4 regions of the Mesorhizobium sp. M8A.F.Ca.ET.202.01.1.1 genome follow, and region 1 is predicted to be linked to each of the others. Evidence: riboswitches for the same ligand, from Rfam matches in the RefSeq annotation. Region 1 holds a riboswitch; each other region holds the start of a gene.

Region 1 (7,332 bases):
AGAAGGTCGAACATGCTAGCCTCCCTGCATGGGCGAGAGGATTTCAATCCGGTCGCCTTCGTTCAAGCAGAACGCCGTCCGGCTGGCTTTGTGCACCAGGTCGCTGTTGACGGCGGTGGCGAGCCAGTCGCCCTCATAGTCGAGCGCGGCAAGCAATTCGGCTAGCGTGGTGGCGGTGGCAACCTCACGCGCTTCGCCGTTGACGGTCAGTTTCATGAGCAAGCTCCTTGGTTCTGTCCTGGCTGAAAACCAGGTCGGCGGCCTGGCGCGCCATGGCGGGGGCGAGGAGAAAACCGTGTCGATAAAGCCCGTTGATCGCGATGATCCCGCCGTTCGTTTCGACCCGCGGCAGATTGTCGGCAAAGGCCGGACGAACGCCGACACCGGTTTCGACGATCTCGGCCTCGCCAAAGGCCGGGTGGAGGGCATAGGCGGCACTCAGCAGCTCCATCATCGAACGTGCCGTCACCGGACCGGCGGACTGGCTTTCAACCATTGTCGCGCCGATCATGAAACGGTGGTCGGCGCGCGGCACCGCATAGAGTGGAAAGCGCGGATGCAGCAGCCTGACCGGGCGAGACAGCGAGATATCAGGCGCGCGCAGGATCAGCATTTCGCCGCGAACGCCGCGCAGCCTGTCATCGGCTGCTGCCATTCCCGTGCAGTCGATCCAACGATCGAAACCGGAAATCCGCCTGATATCGACATCGAACTGGAATTCGACACCCATGGCCGACAACCTGTCATGGAGTGCCGCCATCGCCCGGCGCGGGTCGAGATGGGCTTCGTCGGGGAACAGCAGCCCGCGGCGAAAGCGGCCGGCAAGGTCGGGCTCCAGGAACGCGATTTCATCTCCGTCGACACGCCGATGCCCCCACGTGCGACTGGCGAACCGGTCAAGCTCACCGGCATCTCGCGGCATGGCCACGACCAGTGTTCCGGCCCGTGTCACCTGATCCGGCAGTGCCGCATCCCACCAGTCGGCGGCGACGCGTCCGAGATCCAGCACCGGCTGCTCGGCGCTTTCACGCTCGCACCATGGCGCCAGCATGCCGCCGGCGAACCACGAGGCATTGCCGCCAAGGGTCTGCCGGATCTCAGCGACTGTGACCGTCGCGCCGCGGGCGGCGAGTTCGAAGGCGGCGGTGAGGCCGGCGACGCCGGCCCCTTTGACCAACACCCTCATGATGGCTCCGGCGCCTCTGGCATGAGCGCTACGCCGGTCTCGTCAGCCGGCATGTAGAGATCGCCGCCCTCGCGGTATTTCGCCGCCATCGCCGCCATGCCTTCCTTCTGGGCTTCGGCGCGGATGTCGTGGGAGATACGCATGGAGCAGAATTTCGGCCCGCACATCGAGCAGAAATGCGCCAGCTTGTGCGCCTCCTTGGGCAAGGTCTGGTCGTGGAAGGACCGCGCGGTTTCGGGGTCGAGCGACAGGTTGAACTGGTCTTCCCAGCGGAACTCGAAGCGCGCGCGGGAAAGGGCATCATCCCTGACTTTCGCTGCCGGATGGCCCTTCGCCAGATCGGCGGCATGGGCGGCGATTTTGTAGGTGATCACGCCAATCTTGACGTCGTTGCGATCGGGAAGGCCGAGATGCTCCTTGGGCGTGACATAGCAGAGCATGGCGGTGCCGAACCAGCCGATCATGGCAGCACCAATGCCTGAGGTGATATGGTCATAGCCCGGCGCAATGTCGGTCGTCAGTGGTCCAAGCGTATAGAAGGGCGCCTCGCCGCAGACAGCGAGCTGCTTGTCCATATTCTCCTTGATCTTGTGCATCGGCACATGGCCGGGACCTTCGATCATCACCTGGCAATCCTTGGCCCAGGCGATCTGCGTCAATTCGCCGAGCGTTTCCAGCTCGGCGAATTGCGCCGCATCATTGGCATCGGCGATCGAGCCCGGACGAAGGCCGTCGCCGAGCGAGAAGGATACGTCATAGGCGCGGCAGATGTCGCAGATCTCCTCGAAATGCTCATAGAGGAAGCTTTCCCGGTGATGGTGCAGGCACCATTTGGCCATGATCGAGCCACCGCGCGAGACGATGCCCGTGACCCGGTCGACGGTCAGCGGGATGTAATGCAGCCGCACACCGGCATGGATGGTGAAATAGTCGACGCCTTGTTCGGCCTGCTCGATCAGCGTGTCGCGGTACACCTCCCAGGTCAGGTCCTCGGCGATGCCGCCGACCTTCTCGAGCGCCTGGTAAAGCGGCACCGTGCCGATCGGCACCGGTGAATTGCGCAGGATCCAGTCGCGAATGTTGTGGATGTTGCGGCCGGTCGACAGGTCCATCACCGTATCGGCGCCCCAGCGGATCGCCCAGACCATTTTTTCGACCTCTTCGGCCATCGAGGAAGTGACAGCGGAATTGCCGATATTGGCGTTGATCTTGACGAGGAAATTGCGCCCGATGATCATCGGTTCGCTCTCTGGGTGGTTGATGTTGGCTGGAATGATCGCCCGCCCGTGCGCCACCTCGTCGCGTACGAATTCCGGCGTGACGAAATCGGGAATAGCCGCGCCGAAGCTTTCACCGTCGCGTTGCAGCTTGCCGCGGGCGATTTCCCGGCCGAGGTTTTCGCGGATGGCGACGAACTCCATCTCGGGCGTGATGATGCCGGCGCGCGCATAGGCAAGCTGTGTCACCGCCTTGCCGGCCCTGGCCCTTAGCGGCCGGTTGCGAATGGGAAATTCCGGCGTCAGGCGCTCACCCGTGACGAAGCCATTGTCTTCCGGCCGCACATGGCGGCCGTCATAGGCTTCGACATCGCCCCGCGCCGTGATCCATTCGTGGCGAGGCCGGGCGAGGCCCTTTTCGATGCTGGTTTCGACAGTCTGGTCGGTATAGGGGCCGGACGGATCGTAGACGGTGATGGGCGGCTCGCCCGCTGTCGGATGGACGGAGATTTCGCGCATCGGCACTTTGATGTGCGGATGGAGGACGCCGGGCTTGTGGATTTTCCGTGAGGCAGGCAGCGGTCCCGTTGAGACGGCTGGGGTTAGGGCATTCATCTTGAGGCTCCTTTGCTCATGCATTGGAGACCCAGTTCTGTGCCGGAAGGATGAAAAGACGCTTTGGTCGACCTGCTTGAAAACAGGTCTTCGGGCGTAAACTCCCGCAAAGCGCTTGCACCGTCCCTACGCCAGTATGAACTGGATCAGGTTCAACGGGTCACTGCGCCGCGATAGCCAGCAGTATCTCAGCCCCTTGCCGGGACTCCCCTGGTGAATGTTTTCGAATTGACCGAGCCGACACTGCTTTGTCAAGCGCATTTCCACCTGCGGCGGTGATCGGCGACTAATGAAACCCCGCGCAAAGCACGGGCAAATCTCGAGAGGAAGTCACGCGCCGGAGACCAGCGCAGGAATGGCCAAAGGCTCATTCGCCTCGTCAAGGATCGAGAAACTGTAACGCCCATGTGCGTCAAGATCGACGGAGTAGCTCAGGCGATCGAGTATGTGATTGTCCTGGTCGAAGGTGATGATCCGCGGCTTCAACGAGGTGATATTCGCTTCGTCCAGGTATATGGAGTTGCAAACAATGATCTGGTCGTCTGGCTGGCAGGTGCGGGCAGCCGCACCATTGAGGATGCAGCATCGTGAGCCGCGCTCGCCGAAAATGACATAGGTCGAAATCCGCGCACCGGAATTCTTGTTCCAAATCTCCACAAATTCCATCGGCAGGATCCCGGCTGCTTCGCAGTGGTCAGGGTCCAGCGTTATCGATCCATGGTAGTTGAGGTTCGCTTCGGTGACGTAGATGCCGTGCAGCTTGCCAGCGACTAGTTTTCGCAATGGTCCTGTTTCCTATCATCATGGATGAATCGTCCCGCCATCCTCTGGGTGGCCGGGTTACCCCGCTAGATTCCGACGACGAGGGCGCCGCCGCTGAGACCAGCGCCCGCCGCCGCCTGTTGGGATCGAAATTCCGGCGGTGAACGGTTTGCGCTTGAAACAGCAGGTCGTTGAAAGGCGCGTCATGCAGCGCCCGAGCAGCTTCCACGGTCCACATCCGGTGGCCGTCGAAGGATTGAGCTTCACGCATGGTTTTTCCGAAATCGCTGCGTGCATTTCCATCCTGTTCCCCTTGCATTGGGCGACCTAGGCACCTTTGAACTTGGCGGGCTGGGTCGAAAAAGCGTCCGGTCGACCGCCGATTGTCAGGCCCGACGGACAAATTTCGCGGAGTCGAGCCCGATATCGAGGATTGGCGCGCTGTGGGTCAACCAGCCGATGGAGATCAGGTCGACACCGGTCGCGGAGACGGCTGGAGCCGTCGCCGGCGTTATCCTGCCCGACGCCTCGGTAATCGCCTGGCCGGCAACCATCGCCACTGCTTGGCGCAATTCGTCGACAGACATGTTGTCGAGCAGGACGGCGTCTGGGGCGAGGGCCATAGCCTCTTCTAACTGGGCTAGCGTATCGACCTCGACTTCGATCTTGACTAGGTGGCCGACGCTGCATCGCGCGCGCTCGATTGCCATGCGAATTCCGCCAGCGATGGCGATGTGGTTGTCCTTAATCAGGATGGCGTCGTCGAGACCGAAACGATGATTGGAGCCGCCACCGGCGCGCACGGCATATTTTTCGACCGCTCGCAATCCAGGCGTCGTCTTGCGCGTGCAGACGATTCTTGCGCCGTGGCCGCGGACCGCCGCGACGATCAATGCCGTCGCGGTGGCGATACCGCTCAGATGGCACAGAAAATTGAGCGCCGTCCGTTCCGCGGTGAGTATGGCCCGGGCCGGACCGCTGACCGATGCGATGGTCTCACCTTGCGCGATGTTGCTGCCGTCCGCTCGCTCCACTGTCATCTCGACATCCTGGTCGATCAACCTGAAAGCGAGCATCGCCAGGTCGAGACCGGCTATAGTTCCGGCCTCGCGCGCAGTCAGCACCGTTGTCGCATGATGGTCCTTCGGTACGATGGCATCAGTGGTCAAATCACCGGCCTTGCCAAGGTCCTCGAGCAGAGCTGCCCGCACCAGAGGCTCGAGCATGATCGTTGGAAGGGGGGATAGGTTCATCAAGCGACGCTTTCGAGCATTGGAGAGTTGCCGAGTTCCCGCGCCGCAAACATGGCCGCGTCGAGCCTGATTTCGGAGCGGCGGGCGACGGCCGCTTGATGGGGAAAGTCGTTCCGGTAGTGAGCGCCACGGCTTTCGCGGCGCAGCAAGGCGGCAACCGCGATCATCAGCCCTACGGCGGCGGGATCGGACGCTGTGTCGTGCCGATGCAACAGCAGCAACAAGGCGCGCGCAGCCTCTTTCAAACCTTCGCCATCCCGCGTGACGCCAAGGGCATGTGACAGGAGAGGGCGCACAGGCCTCGGATCCGGCGCGGGCAGGTTAGCTGCCATCGCTGGCTTCCCACCGCCGTCCGGTGCACCAGCGACGCTTTCGGCAACCCAGCGCGCGCAAACGACGGCCTCGGTCAGCGAGTTGCTGGCGAGCCGGTTGGCGCCGTGCAGCCCGGTCGACGCGACTTCGCCGCATGCCCAAAGTCCAGGAACCGATGTTCGCCCGGCCAGATCCACGGCGACACCACCCATGTGGTAATGCTGGGCCGGCCGGATGGGAATGAGGTCTCGCGCCGGATCGATGCCGGCCTTGCCGCAGGCTGATGCGATTGTCAGAAATTGCTGCGCGAACATCGTGCCTGGCTTCTCGCGGACGTCGAGGAAGACGCGATGGCCGTCGGCAAGATGTCGCCAGACGGCGCGCGCGACGATGTCGCGCGGTGCGAGTTCCGCCCCGAGCAGGCCATCGAGGAAGCGCCGCCCTGTTTCGTCGACGATTGTTGCACCTTCTCCGCGAACCGCCTCGCTGATGAGCGGCATCGGACGGCCGGGCCCGTCAAGCGCGGTCGGGTGGAACTGAATGAACTCCAGATCGGCAAGGACGGCACCCGCGCGCGCCGCAAGCGCCAGACCCTGTCCGCAGCTGCCCAGTGGGTTGGTTGAGTCGCGGAACAGGCCGCCGATGCCGCCCGTGGCGAGAACGGCCCGTCCCGTGGCAAAGAACACCGGACCTGTCGGACCGCTCGCCACAACACCGGCGATTCTGCCGTCCTCGACGGCCAGCCGGCGTGCTTCGACTCCTTCCACGACAAGAACCGAAGGCGTGGAGCGCACGGCCGCGATCAGGGCGCGCATCACCTCCCTTCCGCTGCCGTCACCTCCGGCATGAACGATGCGCCGCCTGCTATGCGCGGCTTCCAGCCCGAGACGCAGAACTCCTGCAGATGTGCGATCGAAGCGAGCCCCAAGGCGCGTCAGATCCTCGATCGCCGCGGGCGCGGCGTACACGATGCGCCTTGCTGTATCCGCATCGCAAAGGCCGTCCCCTGCGGCGAGCGTGTCGGCAAGATGGAGCGCCGGTTCATCATCGCCGCCCAGGCTGGCGGCCAGCCCGCCCTGCGCCCACGCACTCGACGCCTCCGCGCCAAGCGGCGATCTCGACAGGAGCAGCACCGGCTCAGGCGCCATGTGCAGCGCGGTCATCAGCCCGGCTATGCCGCCGCCGATGATGACCGGCCGGCGGGCGAGATCGCGAACGTCCATGCTCATACCGCCAGCATCCGCTCGACGGCCAGCCGCGCACGCCCTGCAATCTCCGATTCGATGGTTACGACATGGCGGTTCTGTTCGAGCGCAGTACGGATGTTGGCGAGCGTTATCCGCTTCATGTGCGGGCAGAGGTTGCAAGGCCGGATGAACTCGACTTCGGGATGCTCCACCGCAACGTTGTCGCTCATCGAACATTCGGTCATCAGCACGACCCGCGCTGGCTTTTGTCTTCCGACATAGTCGGACATGGCGGCCGTCGAGCCGGAAAAATCGGCTACGGCCACCACTTCGGGCGGACATTCGGGATGCGCGAGCACCGTCACGCCCGGATGGCTTTCGCGCAATTCCCTGATGTCGGCCGGCGTGAAGCGCTCATGCACCTCGCAATGTCCCGACCAGGCGATGATCTCCACGTCGGTCTGGGCGGCTATATTCCGGGCGAGATATTCGTCCGGCAACATGATCACCCGAGGAACACCCAGGGACTCGACGACGGCCTTCGCGTTGCCCGAGGTGCAGCAGATGTCGGACTCGGCCTTCACCTCGGCCGACGTGTTGACATAGGTGACGACAGGCACGCCGGGACAGCGTAGCCGTAGCAGGCGGATGTCCTCGGCGGTGATGGAGCCCGCCAGCGAACAGCCTGCCCGTAGGTCGGGAATGAGCACCGTCTTTTGCGGGTTGAGCAGCTTCGCCGTTTCGGCCATAAAATGCACGCCAGCCAGCACAATGACATCCGCTTCGACCGCCATCGCCTT
Region 2 (7,332 bases), on a different contig from region 1:
CGGCGCCGGTCAGAAGCTGGAACAGCGTCGACTTGCCGGCACCCGAAGGCCCAAGGATCGAGACGAATTCGCCGGCATCCACGCGCAGCGAAATGTCGGCGAGCACTTCGAGCCCGCCAAAGGCCTTGCGCATATGCCGCAATTCGAGCCGGCTCATGCTTGCGGGCCTTTTCGGGCGGCTTGCCTGCCAGCGGCTCTTTCCCAGGGCATGGCAAGTCGTTGCAGCACCACCGTCAGCCCGAACAGGACGAGGGTAAGGGCGGCGCTGACGCCGACGGCGGCGAGCACCAGGTCGGGACGGAAATTGTTTTTGGCGTTGAGCATGTAGATGCCCAGCCCTTTGGCCGCGCCCGCATATTCGGCGAAGATGGCGCCGACGACGGCATAGGTGATGGAGATCCTGAGGCCAGCGAAGAAATAAGGCAGCGCCGAAGGCAACCGTGCCAGGATGAAGACCCGCCAGCGCCCTGCTCCCATGGCGCGCAGCATCTGCCCGATCTCGACCTCGGTAGCCTCGTAGCCCTGCACCAGGGCCACCAGCATCGGGAAGAAGGTGACCAGTGCCACCAGCATGATCTTGGGCGTCAGCCCGAAACCGAACCACAGCACCACCAATGGCGCGATGGCGACCAGCGGCAAGGTCTGGCTGACTATGAAGACAGGAAACAGCGCGCGCCGCAAAGGCTGGAAGAAGTCGACCAGCATCGACAGCGCGAAGGCGGCGCTGAGCGAGCAGGCAAAACCGATCAGCGTGGCGCGGATGGTGGGAATGGCGTTGTCGAGCAGCGCGTCACGATTGAGCATCGCCTGTTCGAAGACGCGCGAGGGTGCCGGCAGAACCGTCGGCTTGATGCCGGAATGGTTTGCGTAGAGTTCCCACGCCACGAGCACCAGGCCGATCGATATCACGGCCGGCGCTGCCTGGGCGAGGAAGCCCGCGAGCTGACGCGGGTTGAATGACGATGAAGCCACGAGAGGATGACCTTGACGGCGTTCGCGCGTCGGCGCGAACGGTTCAGACGGCAGTGGGACTGTTGGCCGAAACCGTGACGTCGAGGGTTACGTGGCCGGCGCCCGGTCCGAAGCGGCAGAAGGCTTCGTCGAGCGCCGAGAAGATCGCGCCAGCATCGCCGCGCAGCTTGGTGCAGAAATTCTTGGAGCGATCATAGACGCCAGACTGCTTCAGGAAATCGATGCAGCCATAGATCTCGTCCATATGGTCGTCCGTGCCCATCACATAGAGCGAGAACTGCGCCGCCGCTGGCTGCCCAGTGGCGGGCGCGCCGCGCACGGCGGAAATGGCGGCTTGCTTGCGCGGGCCGAGTGGCCCGGCAGGTCCGCCAAACGTGTCGGAGCGGCAGATCGGATCGTCCGGCTCACCTGGGCAACCACGCGAAATGGTCGCCGACAGCACGCAATGCTTACCGCTGCCAGACGCAGCCACGAAAAGGTCGCGCAGCGCCGGGAATAGCACCTCGGGGGGCCCGACCAGCAAGGTCGAGATGTCGTCGGTCTCGATCCTGAGCTTGTCGCGATACGGATCGAGCACGCCGAGCGCACCCAGGATGACGCCGACAAAATCGTCGGCCATGGGATATAGGGAAACCTGTGCGCCTGAAAACATCGCCCGCCTCGCTCCGCTGGTATTACCCAGATCAGCTTCTAGGGTCTGTGGGCTTGCCGCCCCCGTCTCAGCCCCGACCGTACGGAGCACCCCTGTGGATGGCGGCGTTAAAGCACCATTCGATCGGTTGGGGAAGCTGTTTTTTCAGCAAGCTGCGCCAAAAGCATTGCGCCAGCGCAGGCGCAACCGGGTGTTGCGGCCCGGAAATTTGTCTCGATCCGGGCGCAGCCAACAGCCCGACCATCACGCCGGGCGACATGAAATTCCAACGCGGACCAGAATTGCCCGACCAGCACGCGGACGGATGCCAATGGCAGGGCGACCGCGCCGACCGTGAACGACAAGAACTGCGGTAAGTAGTTTTCGCAGCAGGAAAAGCGCGGACGCAAGTTCCGCCATGCGCATTGGCTTCACTATCCGCCACGACCGGCCGGCGGTACCTCTGGCGCCGATTCGCTGGCTACTTTGCCATACACTCTTATTTCGGGGCACGGTTTTCCGGCTTTTGGCCGTGCGAATGCGGTGTGCATTTTCATCAGCCGTTTGAGCAGGCGGCCATAGGTGAGGTATCGAACCCGGCCATTGGCAAGATCGAACTCCACCCTCCCCCATCGCCTGACCGGACCTTTTCCAGTTGGCGGACCCAGTCGCGCGATCTGAAAGGCCAACCGAACCTCGCGGCCGGCAACGTCCAGATAGATACCGGGATTGCCGCCCAGGACGTGCCACAATCGGGCAACGTGCTCGATCGACATGTCGGATGAAATCGCCATGTGGTTCCGCTCAAGTCGCGCCCAGACGAAATCACCGGTTGGCTGCCGCGTCCCGGACACCAAATCCTTGCAATAGGCTGGCGCCACCTCGCGCACCAACGCGCGCATCGCGGTCGCCACGCTGTCGGCCACATCCCGCCGCGTTGCCCAGTGTGCTTCGCAGAACGGCACCTGTCCGAGGATGTCACCGTCATCGAAATTGGCGGACATCTTGTGCAATGTCACGCCGCCATGGACGGCATGCTGGCCGTCCGCGACCAGGCGATGGAGAGGATGCGGACCCCGGTAGTTGGGCAGCAGCGCTGGATGAAAATTAAGCCCGCCCTTGGGAAAGAGGCCGAGCAGTTGTTGCGGGATCAGGGTCGGGAAAGCGTAGCAGATCAGTACATCCGCGGCGACGTCAGGCAATTGCCGGCCAAGCTCGTCCCAGTCGTAAGGCCGGCCGAATTCGATCAACTTTACCGGCGTGTTGCCGAGATAGCGCCTGAGCAGAAGCTGGCGCCTCAGCCGGCGTCGAAAATTGCCAATGCTGAAGCCTCTGGATGGGCGCTGAAAGCCAGGCACGATGATCGCGCCAATACGGTTTCCCGCCTCGATCCAGCCGGAAAGCAGAGGCCCGGTGTAAGCAGAAACATCCAGGATGAAAACTGCATTGAGCTGCCGGGCGCCGGCCACAGGCTCGAAAGAAATCATCTTTTCAGATCCGGCGGGGCAAGACATCGCCCGGCAATCCGAGCACCGTAACGAACCGGTCCAGTCACTACCAAAAGACCGGCCGAGCCGTCAGCCTGGTTTGGGAGAAAGCGGTCCTGCCGCGGCGACACTTGAGAGCCTTTCCCGCTTCACCAACACAGGTTTTTCGTAGAGTTTCCTCATGCTCCCCCTGAAATCAATCAACCCGCGCAGTTGGTCAGCAGTGCCGCGGACTGTCAACCGCCGGGCGGGGCTGACAGCCGCTATTGATATGGCCTCGCGGCAATCGGCGGGCGCTTAAACCCACTGCCGCAAAGACTGATCCGCGAGCCTTATGAAACGGCCTTTTCACGAACCGGCAGTTTCCAATCCGGCCTGACGAAATGGCAGGTGTAGCCGTTCGGATACTTCTCCAGATAATCCTGGTGCTCGGGCTCGGCCTCCCAGAACGCTCCGGCTGGAGCGAGCTCGGTGACAACCTTGCCGGGCCACAGGCCAGAGGCATCGACATCGGCGATGGTGTCCTCCGCCACACGCTTCTGCTCCTCACTGGTGTAGTAGATTGCCGAGCGATAGCTCATGCCGACATCGTTGCCCTGGCGGTTGCGCGTCGTCGGATCGTGGATCTGGAAGAAGAATTCCAGAAGCTGGCGGAAGCTGATTTTCGCCGGATCGAAGCTGATCTCGATGGCTTCGGCATGCGTGCCATGATTGCGATAGGTGGCATTCGGCACGTCGCCGCCGCTGTAGCCGACACGCGTGGCGAGGACGCCCGGCATGCGCCGGATCAGATCCTGCATGCCCCAGAAACAGCCGCCGGCAAGCACTGCACGTTCGCTCGAAGTCGCCATGTAACGTCTCCTCAAAAGGCAATTCCGGGAAAACTGTAGCGGCGTTCCCCGGGGAATTGCGCGACAACAAATTTGGATAGTCCCATAAATGGGCATTGTCGCCTGCTTCGTCCAGTCGGACGAGCGGGCCATTCGGCTATACCGGTGAAAGGCGCCCCCTAAGGAACGGGGAAACCTTAGATGCGCGGATGCCGAGTCCGGCTGCTGGCGGCGACCGGCAGATATCGGATACCAGGCGGAATGGCCGCAAAACTGATCGCCACAGGCGGCGCCTCGCGCGACCAGTTGAAAAGAACGGTCTTGACCGGAACGTTGTCCAACCATGCCCGCAGCTGCGACGGCACGTGAGGACCCGACCAAACCATCAGCATGCCATGGTCGCGCAACCGCTGCCTCGTGATCCAGGGTGCGAACCGCATATCGAGATCGGTGAAGATCGACGGCTTGTCATAGGCGTTGAGGCCCGCCAGCATGGCAAGATTGGTATCGCCGCCGACAATGTCGAGCCGGCCGGGCACCGCGGCGTGCCACACCGCCTCGGCCTCGTCCGAGATCGGCCGCGCCGGCCAGCAGACGGCGTCCATCCGCCCGCGCACATTGCAATCCGTCCAGCGGATGGCCGCATAGGCCCCCGACATGGCCACGATGCAGATGAAGGCGCAGATCGCCAACCTTCGCATCTCGGGGGCACCGAGCCGGTGACCGAGAAAGGCGAGCGCGACGACGCCGACGAGATTGTACATCGGCGCGCCCCAGGCCTCGCCGGTGCCGGTGAACAAAGAGGCGACCATGATCAGCGTCGCCGGCCCAAGTCCCATCCAGGTGAGATAGACCAGCTTACCGCGCTCGACGGGGTCCTGCGGAGCCGACGTACGCCGCAGCAGCCCTGATATCGCCAGCACCAGGAGGAAGCCGGAAAACCCGGCCAGCTGGACACCGATATAGTAGAGGCGCGCACGGTGCTCGGTTACCCAGGCATCGCGGCCGGCGAAATAGGTCAACGGCAGGAAATCGATGCGGTAGAGTGCGATGGCCAACGGCGCGGCGACCGCGAGACAAACGGCCAGGCCAAGCCACGGCCAGGGCGTCGCCAGCCGACTGCGCGCGCGCGCGTCGGACAGCAGCCAGAGAGCGCCGAAGGCAAGCAGCAGGCCGGTGGAAAACTTGGCATAAAGCCCGACGCCCGACACCAGTCCGAGCGCCAGCCACCAGCCTGGCCCGCCACCGCGGCCGGCGCGCCACAGCAGCCAGCAGATCGCGGCCCAGAACGGCATTTGCGCATAGTCGTGATTGAATTGCGGCGTCGGCCAGCCGAAGAAATAGACCGATGGCATCAAAAGCACGGCGGCCAGCGCGCGGCGTTGTCCGAGCATGTCGCGGGCCAGCAGATAGACCAGGACGAACGTGGCCGAGATCGTCAGTTGGGCCAGCAGATATTGCGGCCAGCGGAACGATCCGGTCAGGAGATGGCTGGCCTCGAGCAGCCAGCCGGGGAGCTGCGGGTGCTTGTAGGTCAAAAGCACCCATTCGCGGCCCCACATGAAGCCTTCCACGACATCGCCGGGCGGTGCGGGATCGATGAGTGTTGGCACCACGGTCCAGCACAGCGTCTGCACCAGACACAAAAGTGCCAGCAAACCCCAGGGGTGCCGAAGCAGGGCGGACCAGAACGACGACGAGTCCAGCGCCACGGCAGGCAGCCCTGCCGGCACCCAACGATCGATGGAGTCGTCAATTCCCGCCATGCGCGGCTTAAACCACATTGCCCGGTTTGCCGAACAGCCCCAACGTCAAAGCTTACAAAAAAGTATACTTGCAGGTCATTGCAAGACCAAGATTGAGCGGGAACTTCGGCGTCCCGTTGCCCTTACCGGGCAGAACAGCCCGCACACCTGATCCCACTAGAAAATCCCGGATATTCGATGCGTCACCCGCATGCCGTCATCCACCACCGCGCGCTCGACTTCTGGCTGGCGCGCGCGGCGGTCCTCGTCATCATCTGCCTGCAGCTTCTGGTCATCAACGATCTTTCATTCGGTCCCCGCTGGCTGGCGCCGGCGCTGGAGGCCGCCCTGCTCGCGCCGCTGTCCGTGGCCACCGCCTGGACGCAGGCCGCCACCCAGAAAGCGGTCGAGGAGGAGCACTGGTATCTGGTCGGACGGTTTCGCGTCATGATCCGCCGGACGGCCCTGGTGATGACCGGCGTCGTCAGCGTCATGAATTGCGGTTCGCTGGTGCTCCTGGTGCGTGCCTTGCTGGCTGGCCATGCCGGCTCCAGCGGCCAGACGCTGCTGGTCGACGCGCTCAACATCTGGGTCACCAACGTGATCGTCTTTGCCTTGTGGTTCTGGAGCACCGACCGGGGCGGGCCGCCGACCTGCGGCCTGGTCAAACGCGCCCATGCCGATTTCCTGTTTCCGCAAATGACCCTGAATGATCGCGAGATCCGCGACTGGCTGCCCGGCTTCGTCGACTATTTCTTCCTCGCCTTCACCAATGCGACGGCGTTTTCACCAACCGACACATTGCCGCTTTCCCGGCGCGCCAAGCTTTTGATGATGGCGGAGGCGATGATCTCGCTGCTGACGATCGCGCTGGTCGCGGCCCGCGCCGTCAACATCCTGGCCTAAGGCAGGTCTACCGAAGTAACCCGGCTTTGGAGCACGCCATGCATGAAAAATCCGAAGATGCGCGTTAGGCCCAGAAACACCAATAGCCCGCCCCGGCGAACCGGAGCGGGCTATTGGTTGTGTGCGATGGCTGTCGCTAGTCCAATGGCATTGCATCGCAGGCGGCAATCCGCCGCCGTCAATCGGCGCCGAGATCCCGTTCAAAGACCACCTGGTCGCACAACGGAATGCCGTTCACGAGCAGGCCTTCGGGATAACCGGTCGATGGCCCGAACGCATCCCGAACGATGCGGTACATCCGAAAGCCCTGCCGCTGGTAAAATCGCAGGTTGCCGATATCGGCGCTCGCCGTCGAAACGATCAGACGTCGGCCGCCGCACTCGCGGCAGCGGATGATTGCCGCCGCGACAAGGGCACGCCCCAACCCCTCGCTCTGTCTTGCCGGACGCACGGCAAGGCTCTTGAGTTCGAAGACACCGCCGTCGCCTGTCTCGATGATCTGCGCATGGCCGACGATCCTCCCGCCATCCCGCGCGACGAGCACCTCGCCCTGACCGATATAGCTGGAGATCTGCATGGCTGAATCGTCGGCAAGGGCAAACAGCGGCCGCAACGCGTCGCGGTCCCCGTCATATCGTTCAATGTGCATCCGCAAACCCAAACTGAATCAACGCCGCCGCGAACGCGGCAGCCTTGCGTCGGGATATAGCAGTGGCCGGTCGGGAGCCACAAATGCAAAAAAGCCCGCCTCGGCGCGAGCC
Region 3 (7,332 bases), on a different contig from region 1:
TCTCCATGTCGAGATCGTTGGTCGGCTCATCAAGTACCAGCAGGTTCGCCGGGCGCGCCAGCACGCGCGCCAGGATCAGCCGCGCCCGCTCGCCGCCGGACAGCTCGCGCACCGGCGTGCGCGCCTGCTCCGGCTTGAACAGAAAATCCTTCATGTAGGAGACGACATGGCGCTGCTCGCCATTGATGACCAGGTTCTCGCCGCGCCCGTCGGTGAGATATTGCGCCAGCGTCTCCTGCGGGTCGACCGCCTCGCGCTTCTGGTCGAGCGTGGCGATCTCCAGATTCGTGCCGAGCCGTATCGAACCAGCGTCCGGCGCCAATTCGCCGGTCAGCATCTTCAGAAGCGTCGTCTTGCCGGCGCCGTTCGGTCCGACGAGGCCGACGCGGTCACCGCGCTGGATGCGGGTCGAGAACCCCTTGACGACGGTGAGGTCGCCAAAGCTCTTCTCTATGTTTTTCGCCTCGATCACCAGCTTGCCGGATTCGGCCGCGTCGCTGGCCACCATTGTCGCGGTGCCCTCGGCGCCGCGATGGCCGCGAAAGCGCTGGCGCATGGTCTGCAGTTCGCCGAGACGTCGCATGTTGCGCTTGCGCCGTGCCGTCACGCCGTAGCGCAGCCAGTGCTCCTCGCGCACGATCTGGCGGCCGAGCTTGTGCTGCTCGCGCTCTTCCTCCTCCAGCACGAGGTCGCGCCATTCCTCGAAATGGCCAAAGCCCTTGTCCAACCGGCGGGTCTGGCCACGGTCGAGCCAGACGGTGGCACGCGACACACGCTCGAGGAAGCGGCGGTCGTGCGAGATCACGATGAGCGCCGAGGAAGTCCGGACGAGTTCCTCTTCCAGCCATTCGATCACCGACAGATCAAGATGGTTAGTCGGCTCATCAAGAAGCAGGATGTCGGGCTCCGGCGCCATGACGCGGGCAAGGGCGGCGCGCCTGGCCTCGCCGCCGGACAGGTCTGCCGGCCGCTCCTCGCCTGACAGGCCGAGATGCTCCATCAGATAGCTGGCGCGGTAGGGATCGTCGGCCGGGCCGAGTCCGGCCTCGACATAGGCCCGCACATTGGCAAAGCCGTCCATGTCGGGCATCTGGGGCAGGTAACGCACCGTTGCCGAAGGCTGGCGGAACACCTCGCCGTCCTGCGGTTCGATCAGGCCGGCGGCGATCTTGAGCAGCGTCGACTTGCCGGACCCGTTGCGGCCGACCAGCGCGATCTTGTCGCCGGCCGACGCGGTCAGGGCGGCGCCATCGAGCAGCGGCGTGCCGCCAAAAGTCAGTCTTATCCCGTCGAGATTGAGAAGGGGCGGGGCCATGTCAGCTTTCGGGCAATGGATAGGGATGGGCAAGCAGCAGCGCGCGGCCGTGGCCGAGCGCGATGTCGAGGCGGCCCTTGACCTCGTTGGAAATGGTCAGCGACGATCCGAAAGCCACCTCGACCTTGTCGAGCGGCCATTTGGCGCCGGTGACGGTCAGGCCGGAGAGTTCGGAAAAGCCGAGAATAGAAAATAGCGTGCCGTCGGCATAATCGAAGCTGGCCCTGCCGTTGAGCAAGGGGACACCCTCCTGGGCGCCGCTGGTCAAAAGCACATCCGTTCCGGCCTCGGCCAGCCGCAGGCCAAGCGCCAGATGCAGAAAGGCGTGATCGGCGCGCTTGCCGCCGAAGGCGCCCGCCAGCACAAGGCGGGTCGCTCCACGCTCCAGTGCGGCCGCGATTGCCAGTTCGCCGTCGGTCTTGTCCTTTTCCGTCGGGAAGGTTTGCTGGGGCACGGCGGCGAGATGGGCGGGCAGATCGGCCGGAACCGAATCGAAATCACCGACCCACAATTCCGGCACGAGGCCCAGCATCCGCGCATGACCGATGCCGGCGTCGGCGGCGATCACGCGCGAGCCTTCGACCTGGCGGTCGAGCCGGGGCGTGCGGAGGAGATCGCCGCCAAGCAGGATGGTGAATGTGCTCATATCCCGTCGCCTTACCAGCCCGGCACGGGAAACGGAAGGCGGCAAACTCCCACTTGCGTGTCCCACCCGCCGGGCCTATGTGTCGAAACGCTCTAACGGGGTGCCGGACGCGAATTTCGCGGGCCGGCTGAGAGGCAGTCTCGCCAACCCGCTGAACCTGATCCGGTTTGTACCGGCGGAGGGATTAGACGTTTCGGACAGTCCGACGCCTCAATTCCTTTCAACGCAAACGAAGGAGGCGCCGATGCGCACGTTTTTATATTCTCTCATCGCAGCCACGGCGGTGACGCTGTCCGGGCCGGCCTTGGCCAAGGACAAGCTCACGGTCTACACCTATGAGAGCTTCACCGCCGACTGGGGTCCAGGCCCCGTGGTGAAGAAGGAATTCGAGGCCGAATGCGGCTGCGATGTCGAGTTCGTCTCGGTCGCCGACGGCGTGGCGCTGCTCAACCGCGTCAAGCTGGAAGGCGCTTCGACCAAGGCCGACATCGTGCTCGGCCTCGACACCAATCTCACCGCCGATGCCAAGGCCTCCGGCCTGTTCGCGCCGCATGGCGCGGTGAGCGATGTCAACGTGCCGGGCGGCTGGAGCGACGATACTTTTGTTCCCTTCGACTACGGCTATTTCGCCGTCGTCTACGATACGCAAAAGCTGAAGTCGCCGCCGAAAAGCTTGAAGGAGCTGGTCGAGGGCAGCGCCGACGACAAGATCGTCATCCAGGACCCGCGCACCTCGACGCCCGGTCTCGGCCTGCTGCTCTGGGTGAAGTCGGTCTATGGCGATAAGGCGCCGGAGGCCTGGGCCAAGCTCAAGACCAAGGTGCTGACCGTGACGCCGGGCTGGAGCGAGGCCTATGGCCTGTTCACCAAGGGCGAGGCGCCGATGGTGCTTTCCTACACCACCTCCCCGGCCTACCACATGGTCGCCGAGAACACCGAGCGTTACCAGGCGGCGTCTTTCGAAGAGGGCGAGTATCTGCAGATCGAGGTCGCCGGCATCACCACGACCGGAGCCAAGAACCCGCTGGCGGAAAAATTCATGGCCTTCATGACCGGACCGAAATTCCAGGACGCCATCCCCGAGACCAACTGGATGTTCCCGGCCGGCAAGACCGACAAGCCGCTCAACCCGGCCTTCGACAAACTGGTCAAGCCGACCAAGACCCTGCTGTTCAGTCCGGAGGAGGTCGCGGCCAACCGCAAGACCTGGGTGGATGAATGGCTGGCGGTGATGAGCAAGTAGTTGGCTGTATGATCCGAAGATGAATGCTTTACGGCGCCCCCCTCTGTCCTGCCGGACATCTCCCCCGCTTGGGGGGAGATTGGCTGTCATCGGCGATTTCGCCAATCGCCAACATTGCAGGAATGAGCTGGGCGCCGGAGCTGCTAATCTCCCCCCTCGTGGGGGAGATGTCCGGCAGGACAGAGGGGGGCGCGAAGGAACGCGACGCACGTTAAAGGCCTTTCGTGCAACCCGCGTCTGATCCCCGCATTACCGCCGGCAGCGTAGCGCTGGCGGCGATCGCGCTCTTGATCGGCGGCGCGTTTGCCGGGCTGCTTGTCGAAGGCGCACACGATCTCTCCGGCGCCTGGGTGGCCTTCGACCCTTATCTGTTGCGCGTCGTGCGCTTCACACTCTGGCAGGCGGCCCTGTCAACGCTGCTCTCCGTCGGGCCGGCCCTGTTCGTGGCGCGGGCGCTGTCGCGGCATCCACGGTTCTTCGGCCGCGCCTTCATTCTGCAGCTCTTCGCCGTGCCGTTGGCGCTGCCGGCGATCGTCGCGGCGCTCGGCATTCTGGCGCTTTATGGCCGTGCCGGCTATTTCGCCGGCCTGTTCAACTGGGTTGGCGGCCAGGGCTGGCCGGGCATCTACGGCCTCTCCGGCATTCTCGTCGCCCATGTCTTCTTCAACCTGCCGCTGGCCACCCGCCTGTTCCTCGAGGCGCTGCAGACCATCCCCTCCGACCAGTGGCGGCTGGCGAGCCAGCTCGGCATGGCGGCGCGGCCGGCGTTCCGGTTGATCGAATGGCCAACACTGCGCGCCGCCATGCCCGGCGTCGCCGGGCTCGTCTTCATGCTCTGCATCACATCCTTCACCATCGTGCTGACGCTTGGCGGCGGGCCGGCCGCGACGACGCTCGAAGTCGGCATCTATCAGGCCTTGCGCTTCGATTTCGATCCCGCGAGGGCTGTCGCGCTGACATTGCTGCAGATCGCCTTGACCTTCATCGTGGTGCTGGCGCTGACGCGGCTCGGCGCCAATGTCGTCGGCGACACCAACCTGCCGGTCGCGCCGCGCCGCTATCTCTCCGTCAACGGCACCGAAGCCACACTGAATGCCTTGCTCATCGGATTGGCGCTGCTGGTCGTCGCGGGACCGATGGCGGCGACCGTGATCGCCGGATTGAGCGCCGATCTCGACCGGCTGGCCGGCGAGACCGCTGTCCGGCAGGCGACACTCACCAGCGCCGTGCTCGGCTTCCTTTCGGCGCTGCTTTCGGTGATGCTCTCGTTGGCATTGACAATGGCGCGGCGGGCGCTGGCATCGAACCGCCGCTCCGGCCCAATGACACTGCTCGAACACGCCACCGATACCGGCGCCGGCTTTGTGCTGGTCGTGCCGCCGATCGTCGTCGGCGCCGGTTGGTTCCTTCTGTTGCGCCACGTCGGCGACGTCTTTGCCATCGCCCCGCTCATGGTCGTCACCGTCAACGCTGTCATGGCGATGCCTTTCGCGCTGCGCGCCATCCGCCCCGCCTATGATGCGGCAATCGAGCGCCACGAACGGCTCTGCGCACAGCTCGGCATTTCCGGCTGGGCAAGGCTGAAGCTGGTCGACTGGCCGTCGCTGCGGCGGCCGCTCGCCACCGCCTTCGCCTTCGCCATGGCGCTGTCGCTTGGCGATCTCGGCGTCATCGCCCTGTTCGGCAGTGATTCCGTACAGACCTTGCCCTACCTTCTCCTGGCGCGCATGGGCAGCTACCGCACCCAGGACGCCGCCGGCCTGGCGTTGTTGCTGGGCCTTGTCTGCCTGGTACTGGTGCTGGCAGCGGACCGGCTGGGAAAGGGGATGGCCCGCGATGTCTGACGGTGCGGCTGACGGCAAAGGGGTTCCGGTACGGCTGGACAAGGTCTCGTTCAGTTATGGCGAGGCATTGTTCGCTTTCGATGTCGAGTTCACCGCGACGCAAATCACTGCCATCATGGGGCCAAGCGGTTCGGGAAAGTCGACGCTGCTCAATCTGGTGGCCGGATTCGAGATGCCGAGATCCGGCCGCGTGCTGATCGGCGGGGGCGATGTCCGTGGTGAGCCGCCGGCCGTGCGTCCGGTGTCGATGGTGTTTCAGGAGAACAATCTTTTCGCGCATCTTTCCGTCGAGCAGAATGTCGGGCTCGGCCGTTCGCCATCGTTGCGGCTGACCGATACCGACCACGCCGATATCGCGGGCGCCCTTGCGCGCACCGGTCTTGCCGGCAAGGAGAAGCGGCTGCCGCGCGAACTTTCGGGCGGTGAGCGCCAGCGCGTCGCCCTGGCTCGCGTGCTGGTGCGTGACCGCCCGGTGCTGCTGCTCGACGAACCCTTCGCCTCGCTTGGGCCCGCCTTGCGCGACGACATGCTCGACCTGGTTGCTGGCCTTCATGCCGAGCGTGGCATGACGGTGCTGTTCGTCACGCACCAGCCGCAGGATGCCCGCCGCATCGGCCAGAAGGTGGTGTTTCTGGACAATGGCGCCGTCGCCGCCACAGGCACGGCGGACGATTTCTTTGCCGGGGCTGGTCCGGAGGCGTTCCGGCGCTATATCGGTGCGGGTGCCGGGGATGCCTTATCACGAGATATTGCCCGGAAGCGGACATAATTTACGCTCAAACCGGCCCGAGGCGATGTGGCGCTTGCTTGCCATGACTGGAGTAGTGTGGCTAGGTCCGCTCGATACCGGTCCGGCACTGGCCGTGATTTGCCTACAGCATCTGCTGCCCGGCCCGAGGGGCGCGTGACGGACGCTGTAGCAGTTTGTTTTGCGCATTGCATGATCATGCGCAAGGACCTGAAAGGAAGCCATTCTGGCGATCGGCGTTGACAGGCTACGAATGAACCCGCTGGCGCGCTTCTTGGCGCTGGCTGGCTTTGCCGTGGCGCTGGCGAGCTGCCAGATGTTCACGCCTCCGGAGGTCCAGGAATCCGGCTTCCAGCCATCCGACAAGCCGATCACGGTGGACAATGTCGCCGCCAACAACAAGCTTGCCGAACTCGCCAAGGCGCAGCATCCGCGCATCCTGGCGACCTATGGTGGCGAATATTCCGATCCCAAGCTCGAGCGCATGGTCGCCAAGGTGGTCGGCAATTTGACCGTGGTGTCGGCCAACCCGACCCAGACCTATCGCATCACCATCCTCAATTCGCCCAACGTCAACGCCTTCGCACTGCCGGGCGGCTATCTCTACATAACGCGCGGCCTCCTGGCGCTGGCCAATGATTCGTCCGAGCTCGCCGCTGTCATCGCGCATGAAATGGGACACGTCACCGCCAATCATGGCCTGCAGCGCCAGCAGTTGGAGGCCGAGGAGGGCCTGGCGACCAAGGTCGTCTCGGATGTGCTCGGCGACAGCCCGACCGCCAAGGCAGCACTGATCCGCGGCAAGCTCAGGCTGGCGCAGTTCTCGCGCAACCAGGAACTGGAGGCGGACGCCATCGGCATCAAGTCGATCGGCGAAGCCGGCTACGATCCCTATGCCGCCGGCCGCTTCCTGCAGTCGATGTCGGCCTACACCGATTTCCGCTCGATCAGCGGCGCCACGGACGCCAGCCTCGACTTCCTTGCGACGCACCCCAACACGCCGCAGCGCATCGATCTGGCACAGCGCCACGCCCGCCAGTTCGGCGCGCCAGGCTTCGGCACGCGCGACCGTGATTCCTTCCTCGCCGGCATAGACGGCCTACTCTACGGCGACACGCCGGAAGAAGGCTATGTGCGCGGCGAGACCTTCCTGCATCCGGGCCTCGGCGTGTCGTTCACGGTGCCGGACGGTTTCATCATCGACAATTCGGCGGCAGCGGTGACGGCGACCGGTCCTGGCGACATAGCAATCCGCTTCGACGGCGTTTCGATCGACAAGAACCGCGCCTTGACCGACTATATCAGAAGCGGCTGGGTGGCTGGCCTCGACGACAGCACTGTCAAGCAGGAAACCATCAACGGCAATGAGGCGGCGACCGCGCATGCCGGCGCCGAAGGCTGGCAGTTCGATATCGCGGTGATCCGCGCCGGCGGCCAGGTTTACCGATTGCTGACCGCGGCGCCCTCGGCCAGCACCTCGCTGGAAACGGTGGCGCGCTCGGTCAGCGGCTCCTTCCGCATTCTCAGTCCCGCCGA
Region 4 (7,332 bases), on a different contig from region 1:
CGCGCCTCGCCGTTGACCATCAGTTTCATGAGCATGCTCCTTGGTTCTGTCTTGACTGAAAACCAGGTCGGCAGCCTGGCGCGCCATGGCGGGGGCGAGGAGAAAACCGTGACGATAAAGACCGTTGATCGCGATGATCTCACCGTCTGTTTCGACGCGTGGCAAATTGTCGGGAAATGCCGGACGGACACCCACACCGGTTTCAACGATCTCGGCCTCACCAAAGGCCGGATGGAGGGCATGGGCGGCGCCCAGCAGCTCCATCATGGAACGCGCCGTCACCGGTCCGGCGCTCTGGCTTTCAATCATCGTCGCTCCGATCATGAAACAGTGATCGGTGCGCGGCACGGCATAAAGCGGAAAGCGTGGATGAAGCAAACGGACCGGCCGCGACAGCGAGACATCAGGCGTGCGAAGGATCAGCATTTCGCCGCGAACACCGCGCAGCCTGTCATCGGCCGCTGCCATTCCCATGCAGTCTATCTGACGGGCGAATCCCGAAACAGGCCGGGCGTCGCAGCCGAAGTGGAATTTGACACCCATGGTCGCAAGCTTGTCATGAAGTGCCGCCATCGCCGGGCGTGGGTCGAGGTGAGCCTCGTCGGGGAAGAGCAATCCACGCCGGAAGCGGCCGGCGAGGTCGGGTTCCAGGAGCGCAATTTCGTTTTCATCGACGCGCCGATGCCCTGACGTGCGACTGGCGAACCGGTCAAGCTCACCGGCATCACGCGGCGCGGCCACGACCAATGTCCCGGCCCGTGTCACCTGACCCGACAGCACCGCATCCCACCAGTCGGCAGCATCGCGTCCGAGATCCAGCACCGGCTGCTCCGCGCTTTCGCGCTCGCACCATGGCGCCAGCATGCCGCCGGCGAACCACGACGCGTTGCCACCAAGGCCATGCCGCATCTCGGCGACGGTGACCGTCGCGCCGCGGGCGGCGAGTTCGAAAGCGACGGTGAGGCCGGCAACGCCGGCCCCTTTGACGAGCACCCTCATGATGGTTTGGGAGCCTCTGGCACGACCGGTACGCCAGTCTCGTCCGCCTGCATGTAGAGATCGCCGCCCTCCCGGTATTTTGCCGCCATTGCCGCCATGCCTTCCTTCTGGGCCTCGGCACGGATGTCGTGGGAAATGCGCATGGAGCAGAATTTCGGCCCGCACATCGAACAAAAATGTGCCAGCTTGTGCGCCTCCTTGGGCAAGGTCTGGTCGTGGAAGGACCGTGCGGTTTCGGGGTCGAGCGACAGGTTGAACTGGTCCTCCCAGCGGAACTCGAAGCGCGCGCGCGAAAGGGCATCATCCCTGGTTTTCGCTGCCGGATGGCCCTTCGCCAGATCGGCTGCATGGGCGGCTATCTTGTAGGTGATCACGCCAATCTTGACGTCGTTGCGGTCGGGAAGGCCGAGATGCTCTTTCGGCGTGACGTAGCAAAGCATTGCGGTGCCGAACCAGCCTATCATGGCGGCACCTATCCCTGAGGTGATGTGGTCATAGCCCGGCGCGATGTCGGTCGTCAGCGGCCCCAACGTGTAGAACGGCGCCTCACCGCACACTGCGAGCTGCTTGTCCATGTTCTGCTTGATCTTGTGCATGGGGACATGGCCCGGGCCTTCGATCATCACCTGGCAGTCCTTTGCCCAGGCAATCTTGGTGAGTTCTCCAAGTGTTTCCAGTTCGGCGAATTGCGCCGCGTCGTTCGCATCGGCGATTGAACCGGGACGAAGGCCGTCGCCGAGCGAGAAGGAGACGTCATAGGCTCTGGCGATGTCGCAGATCTCCTCGAAATGCTCGTAGAGGAAGCTCTCCCGGTGATGGTGCAGGCACCATTTGGCCATGATCGAGCCGCCGCGCGAGACGATGCCCGTGACCCGGTCGACGGTCAGCGGGATGTAGTGCAGCCGCACGCCGGCGTGGATGGTGAAATAGTCGACGCCTTGCTCGGCCTGCTCGATCAGCGTGTCGCGGTAGACCTCCCAGTTCAGATCCTCGGCGATGCCGTTGACCTTTTCCAGCGCCTGATAGAGCGGCACCGTACCGATCGGCACCGGCGCATTGCGCACGATCCAGTCGCGGATGTTGTGGATGTTGCGGCCGGTCGACAGGTCCATCACCGTGTCCGCGCCCCAGCGGATAGCCCAGACCATTTTTTCGACCTCTTCGGCCATCGACGATGTGACAGCCGAGTTACCGATGTTGGCGTTGATCTTGACCAGAAAATTGCGACCGATGATCATCGGCTCGCTCTCGGGATGATTGATGTTGGCGGGAATGATTGCGCGCCCGCGCGCCACCTCGTCGCGCACGAATTCGGGTGTGACGAAATCTGGGATCGCCGCGCCGAAGGCTTCGCCGTCGCGTTGCAGCTTGCCGCGCATCACCTCGCGGCCGAGATTCTCGCGGATGGCTACGAACTCCATTTCTGGCGTGATGATGCCGGCGCGCGCATAGGCAAGTTGGGTCACCGCCTTGCCCTGCTTGGCCTTGAGCGGCCGATTGCGTATCGGAAATTCCGGTGTCAGGCGCTCGCCGGTGGCGAATCCATTGTCTTCCGGCCGGACGTGGCGGCCGTCATAGGCTTCGACATCGCCACGCGCCGTGACCCATTCGTGGCGAAGCCGGGCAAGGCCTTTTTCGATGCTGGTTTCGACTGATGGATCGGTGTAGGGGCCGGACGGATCGTAGACGGTGACGGGCGGTTCGCCGGCCGTCGGATGGACGGAAATCTCGCGCATCGGCACCCTGATCTGCGGGTAGAGGACGCCGGGCTTGTGGATTTTCCGCGAGGCGGGCAGTGGTCCCGTCGATACGGCGGGGGTGAGGGCATTCATCGTGAGGCTCCTTTGCTCATGCATTGGAGACCCAGTTCTGTGCCGGAAGGATGAAAAGACGCTTCTGTAGACCTGCTGCAACAGGACCTCGGGCGTAAACTCCCGCAAAGCGCTTGCACCGTCCCTACGCCAGTATGAACTGGATCAGGTTCAACGGGTCACTGCGCCGCGAAAGCCAGCAGTATCTCAGCCCCTTGCCGGGACTCCCCTGGTGAATGCCTTAGGTTGAACGGGCTGACGCTATCTTGTCAAGCGCATTCGGGCGCCTTCGGCCGGTGGCGACGACCGGCGGCCAGCCGGGCGGAGAGCTCGCGCATGCATCGGGGACAAGTCACGCCCCGTAGACCGGGGCTGAATGGCCAAAGCCTCATTCGCTTCGTGAAGGATGGAGAAACTGTATTGGCCATGTGCGCGTATCGACCAAGTAGCTCAGGCGGTCACGGATGTGGTTATTCTGGTCGAAGGTGACGAACGGCCTTGGGGGTCACCTCCTTTAGGATTCAGAGGTTGGAAGACGGCTTCTCGCGATCACGGCCATCAGGAAATACCTGTCTTCGGCTCAACCTCGACATGGCGTCCGATCGACCGCAGATATACAGCTATCTCGTTCATGAGATGATCGCGTTCGCCGTAGATTTCAGCAATCCTACGCAGCTGTGGCTCGACGGCCCTCCGTTGCGCTGGCGTGAAATCAGCATCGCCAAAGACGTATCCCAAGTTGCCAATCGCGCAAATTTTGCAGCCGGCGTCCACAACTGCTTGTACGAATGCCGGAATGTCTTTTTCTTGCATGGTCTTCATGTCGAACCTCTCGTGAATGGCGTGCTTGCGCCCCAATCTGCCTTTTCAGCGTGTCCTCTGGGCGGCGCAAGCCCTGAGCGTGACTGTGCACGGGCAACCTCGACTATCCCATCTGCCACGCTCTTTAGAATCGGTGGGGTCTGGTGATCGCAGGCTGGGCCACTCAAAAGCCTGCAAGAAGAAAGTCATGGCGACCATTGCTCAAGATCGCAAGGGTGCGTGCAAGACCTTCCGTTGGCAGTCATGCACGCTCGCTCAGAGATAGTCCGGCCGCGGAAATTCTCCCTTATTCGTAAGAAAGCTCATTGAGCAACTGGGCATTGAGCAACTGGGTCTCACGTCACGGGTCTCGTGTGCTTCACAGCCGAAAAATAGCCGCCGTGGCAATTCTCGAAAAGTGCAGGCTACCTCGTTAAGGACACTGCGGATGATCGTTCGCGCTTGGCAAAAGCGAACGGATTAGTCTATGGCTCTCGGCAGGGGGGCGAGTTATGCGGCGGGTGCGAATCCTTCAAGTAGGCGATATTCACTATCCGGACTGGCATCCTTCCTCTAGCAACATCGATGCCAAGGATAGCAAGTTCGCTCCGAAAATAACGCAGAAGCTACGCGCGTCTTCGCTGCGTGCCGTCTTGACGAAACTTCGGCGGCTGACGACTTCGAAGCCCTTGGATACGATCGCCTTCATGGGGGATTTCACGAGCCGTGGCGACAAGACCTTCATTGCTTCGGCATTCCAGCATTTCACGTTGCTCTGCCGCGCACAGGGACGCAGTTCAAAGGCGCTTCCGTTGATATTCGTACCGGGAAATCACGATGTGAACCGTGATGACGCGCGCGAACTTGGACCGACTGAGAAATTCAGCGAAATGGCGAGTTTAGCCGCCCGCTTGGGTTGGCAGACCGTTCCCGTGGACCAACCCGTGCACTTCAGACTTCCGACAGGATCCGCAGGCGCAAACTTCATCCTCGTCAACACAGCGATAGGCAGTTGGGAGCTTCAAAACCTTCCCGCGTTCCTTCGTGATCGTCTCGAGGCACTCAGTCCTTCTACAGAGCCTGTAGATCTCGGCTCGCCGGACATCTCGGGACATTCGCCCGCGACACCTCCCAGCGATCCAGACAAGGAGGCGTCCGACGACGAGTATTACGGTCAGATGGACACGCCATACATCTCGCGTGAGATGCTTGCAGGCCTACAGGAATTGCTCCAGCAGCCCGACATGCGTTACGGCATCATGATCGGCCATCACAATCTGCTGCCACAAAAGACTCCGCGCATTACGCCATACGCGGAGATGCTCAACAGCGGATTTGTCAGAACTCAGCTGCTGCAGGGCAACAAGCCTATCGTCTACCTGCATGGACACATACATGCTGATCCGGTCGAGATCGTCAACGATCCAAGGTTTCCGGACGGCAAATTGATCTGCATCTCAGCACCAGAGATACAGTCAGGTTTCAATGAGCTCGTCTTCTTCACGACCGATCAGGGAGAGCTCGTCGGCATCCGACTTATACCCTACCGCACCAATGTCGCCGACGGGACGGTCATGGAAGGCGAACATTGCTTTATTTCGACCATGTCCAACGGCAAGGCCTTTCTGAACAACGACACGTTTGACCTGCTGCGCCGACTGCGCGACCATGCCACCAGGCGCGGGAATGGGTTACTCTTCTGGGACGAGATCACTGAGATTGCTGCCTCCGCCGAGCTCGGGCTAGATCTGGAAGACTCTCTTCTGATGCTCCAAGCGGCGCGCTTCATCGAGATAGACGGCCTCACCAAGGCAAACTCGGCTTGGCGCATTAAGGTAAGGGACGAATAGCGATGGAGAATCCGTTCGGCCCCAACAGGATCGAGTACGAAAGCCGCCCGATACTGTGGTTCAGTCAGAAGTCGGCGTTGATTTCTGCCGCCGCCAAGCCGGTCTTCGTCGCAGGGACGAGAGGCAGCGGCAAGACCAGCATTCTTCGCTCGCTTTCCACAGTCCATATTCTTGAAGACAAAAGTCTCGCGGACCAAGTCGGCAAGCTCGCTTGGTATGGCGTCTTCTTCCAGCTCAATGAGACATTCTCGCCCCTAATCGACAACGCCGTTCTGAACCTCATTCCGGAGCGGATACGCTTCGACACGGCCGCCGTGATCCCGCGGCAATTCGTAATCTTCTCTCACTATCTGGAGCTGAAGATAGTCGAACGCCTGCTCGAGAGCATCGGCCAGCTCAGACGCGACGGCCACTTGAAATACCGGGCCTCCGAAGATAGGGACGTCGCCCTGGCACTGCATCGCGAAGTGCTGCACTTCATACCCCAACCTGCCCGTCTCGACTTCTTCAGCATCGATGAGCTGCGGGGTGGGATAACCCGGTACGTCGACGAATGCTTCAACGCGTTCTTCTTTGCCGCCGATGCCGGAGCGACCGGCTTCAGAGCAACAGACCCTGGCGCGATCATTAACAAGGTCGCGACCGCGATCACTCCACTTTTAAATGGCCCATCTTTCGCCGGTGACAGGGCGCCCTTCTTCAAGATACTGATTGACGACTGTGAAGCACTGACACCGCTCCAACAGCAGTTCCTGAACACCTTGGTGAGAAAGACGCGCGGCAACGTGAAATGGGTCCTCGCCTACATCGGCGGCCTCTACGACACGATCCGGACGATCATACCCGGCCAGTCGCTCTCGAATGCTGACCGGGACGTCGAGAATCTTGATTCAGTCGATCCGAGGGAGTTCGCCACGCTGTGCGAGAACGTGTCGTCGCTTCGGCTGTACTATGCGCTTCCTGACCATCTGCGGAGTGATCTCGAGCGCAACGATGCGCTCAGCGCGTTTTCGCTCAAAAACCGGCTGGGGCGGCTTTCCGTCAATGACATCATCGAGCGGGTTATCATATCGGGTCATTCCGAGGGCAGAGAAGAGCTTGTGGCACTTGCTGATGCAGCACGTGAATTCCTCTCCGTGAATTTGAGGACGGCGGATCAGCAGCAATTCCTTCTTGATCGAAAAGCGCGCCCTTATGCCGAAGGGCTGGCGCTCGCGCTCATGAACCCGGAAATTAAGCGCCGGCCCATGAGCAAGGCGGATGCTTCAAATCTGAAGAGGTCGATCGCCCGGAAACAGGGATGGGCTTTTCTGAAAGCGTGCCAGATGCTGCGTCTGCATGACTACCCGTACGTAGGGCACCAGATCATCACATCATTGAGCGACGTCTGTATACGCGATTTCCTTGATATAATGGGAGAGATCTTCCGCCGCAGTGTTCCGAGTTCCAGTGATCCACGAAAACTGGTGGAATTCATCAACTCGGATTTACAGATTCATCTCGAACAGCAGAGACAGGCTGTGAACGCCGCCTCTCAACGGAAGCTTGATGGACTTCAGGCGCTTTCACATCCGTACGAAGAAGAGAGCGTGCGCATGGTGCGGGCGTTGGGTTACCTGACCGCTCGCCTCCAGACAGAGTTTGCCGAAGAAAATGCTCTAGGAACGACAGAGAGAGGCATTTTCAGGGTTGATCTAAAGGAAATGCGCTCGCTGGTGAACCGACTGGAGCAACCCAGCGGAAAACTGGACGAGGTCCTGCGTCGGGCGGAAAGGGATGGGTTTATCCGGGAGGTCTCCGCCGCCGGCAACTTTGAGGTGGACCGCGCCGACCCCGCATCGAAGGAGATGATGATCAGATTGCATCGGCGA

What was found. A riboswitch is a leader RNA that binds a small molecule or an ion and turns the genes downstream of it on or off. The one in region 1 is predicted to bind thiamine pyrophosphate.
Region 2: it holds a riboswitch for thiamine pyrophosphate, as region 1 does, so the genes downstream of both, EN845_RS28875 (YkoF family thiamine/hydroxymethylpyrimidine-binding protein) here and thiC (phosphomethylpyrimidine synthase ThiC) in region 1, are expected to answer to the same signal.
Region 3: it holds a riboswitch for thiamine pyrophosphate, as region 1 does, so the genes downstream of both, thiB (thiamine ABC transporter substrate binding subunit) here and thiC (phosphomethylpyrimidine synthase ThiC) in region 1, are expected to answer to the same signal.
Region 4: it holds a riboswitch for thiamine pyrophosphate, as region 1 does, so the genes downstream of both, thiC (phosphomethylpyrimidine synthase ThiC) here and thiC (phosphomethylpyrimidine synthase ThiC) in region 1, are expected to answer to the same signal.

What each region holds. Positions count from the first base shown of each region.
Region 1 is NZ_SRUN01000002.1:427,854-435,185, forward strand. Features, by position in the region: gene EN845_RS06750 (thiazole synthase) at 1-14, opposite strand, end outside; gene thiS (sulfur carrier protein ThiS) at 16-216, opposite strand; gene thiO (glycine oxidase ThiO) at 185-1,186, opposite strand; gene thiC (phosphomethylpyrimidine synthase ThiC) at 1,183-3,018, opposite strand; TPP riboswitch at 3,124-3,240, opposite strand; gene panD (aspartate 1-decarboxylase) at 3,349-3,801, opposite strand; partial or broken gene EN845_RS36015 (biotin synthase) at 3,917-4,018, opposite strand; gene nadC (carboxylating nicotinate-nucleotide diphosphorylase) at 4,167-5,033, opposite strand; gene EN845_RS06785 (L-aspartate oxidase) at 5,033-6,574, opposite strand; gene nadA (quinolinate synthase NadA) at 6,571-7,332, opposite strand, start outside.
Region 2 is NZ_SRUN01000016.1:113,072-120,403, forward strand. Features, by position in the region: gene EN845_RS28865 (ABC transporter ATP-binding protein) at 1-157, opposite strand, end outside; gene EN845_RS28870 (ABC transporter permease) at 154-972, opposite strand; gene EN845_RS28875 (YkoF family thiamine/hydroxymethylpyrimidine-binding protein) at 1,016-1,624, opposite strand; TPP riboswitch at 1,615-1,728, opposite strand; gene EN845_RS35580 (hypothetical protein) at 1,723-1,980, shown strand; gene EN845_RS28880 (formyltransferase family protein) at 2,038-2,853, opposite strand; gene msrA (peptide-methionine (S)-S-oxide reductase MsrA) at 3,423-3,941, opposite strand; gene EN845_RS28895 (glycosyltransferase family 39 protein) at 4,118-5,686, opposite strand; gene EN845_RS28900 (hypothetical protein) at 5,864-6,571, shown strand; gene EN845_RS28905 (GNAT family N-acetyltransferase) at 6,750-7,220, opposite strand.
Region 3 is NZ_SRUN01000007.1:128,586-135,917, forward strand. Features, by position in the region: gene EN845_RS17005 (ABC-F family ATP-binding cassette domain-containing protein) at 1-1,315, opposite strand, end outside; gene EN845_RS17010 (thiamine diphosphokinase) at 1,317-1,961, opposite strand; TPP riboswitch at 2,048-2,162, shown strand; gene thiB (thiamine ABC transporter substrate binding subunit) at 2,206-3,204, shown strand; gene thiP (thiamine/thiamine pyrophosphate ABC transporter permease) at 3,429-5,048, shown strand; gene thiQ (thiamine ABC transporter ATP-binding protein) at 5,041-5,817, shown strand; gene EN845_RS17035 (M48 family metalloprotease) at 6,050-7,332, shown strand, end outside.
Region 4 is NZ_SRUN01000017.1:82,987-90,318, forward strand. Features, by position in the region: gene thiO (glycine oxidase ThiO) at 1-999, opposite strand, end outside; gene thiS (sulfur carrier protein ThiS) at 1-29, opposite strand, end outside; gene thiC (phosphomethylpyrimidine synthase ThiC) at 996-2,831, opposite strand; TPP riboswitch at 2,935-3,051, opposite strand; gene EN845_RS29485 (hypothetical protein) at 3,369-3,632, opposite strand; gene EN845_RS29490 (metallophosphoesterase) at 4,124-5,461, shown strand; gene EN845_RS29495 (hypothetical protein) at 5,464-7,332, shown strand, end outside.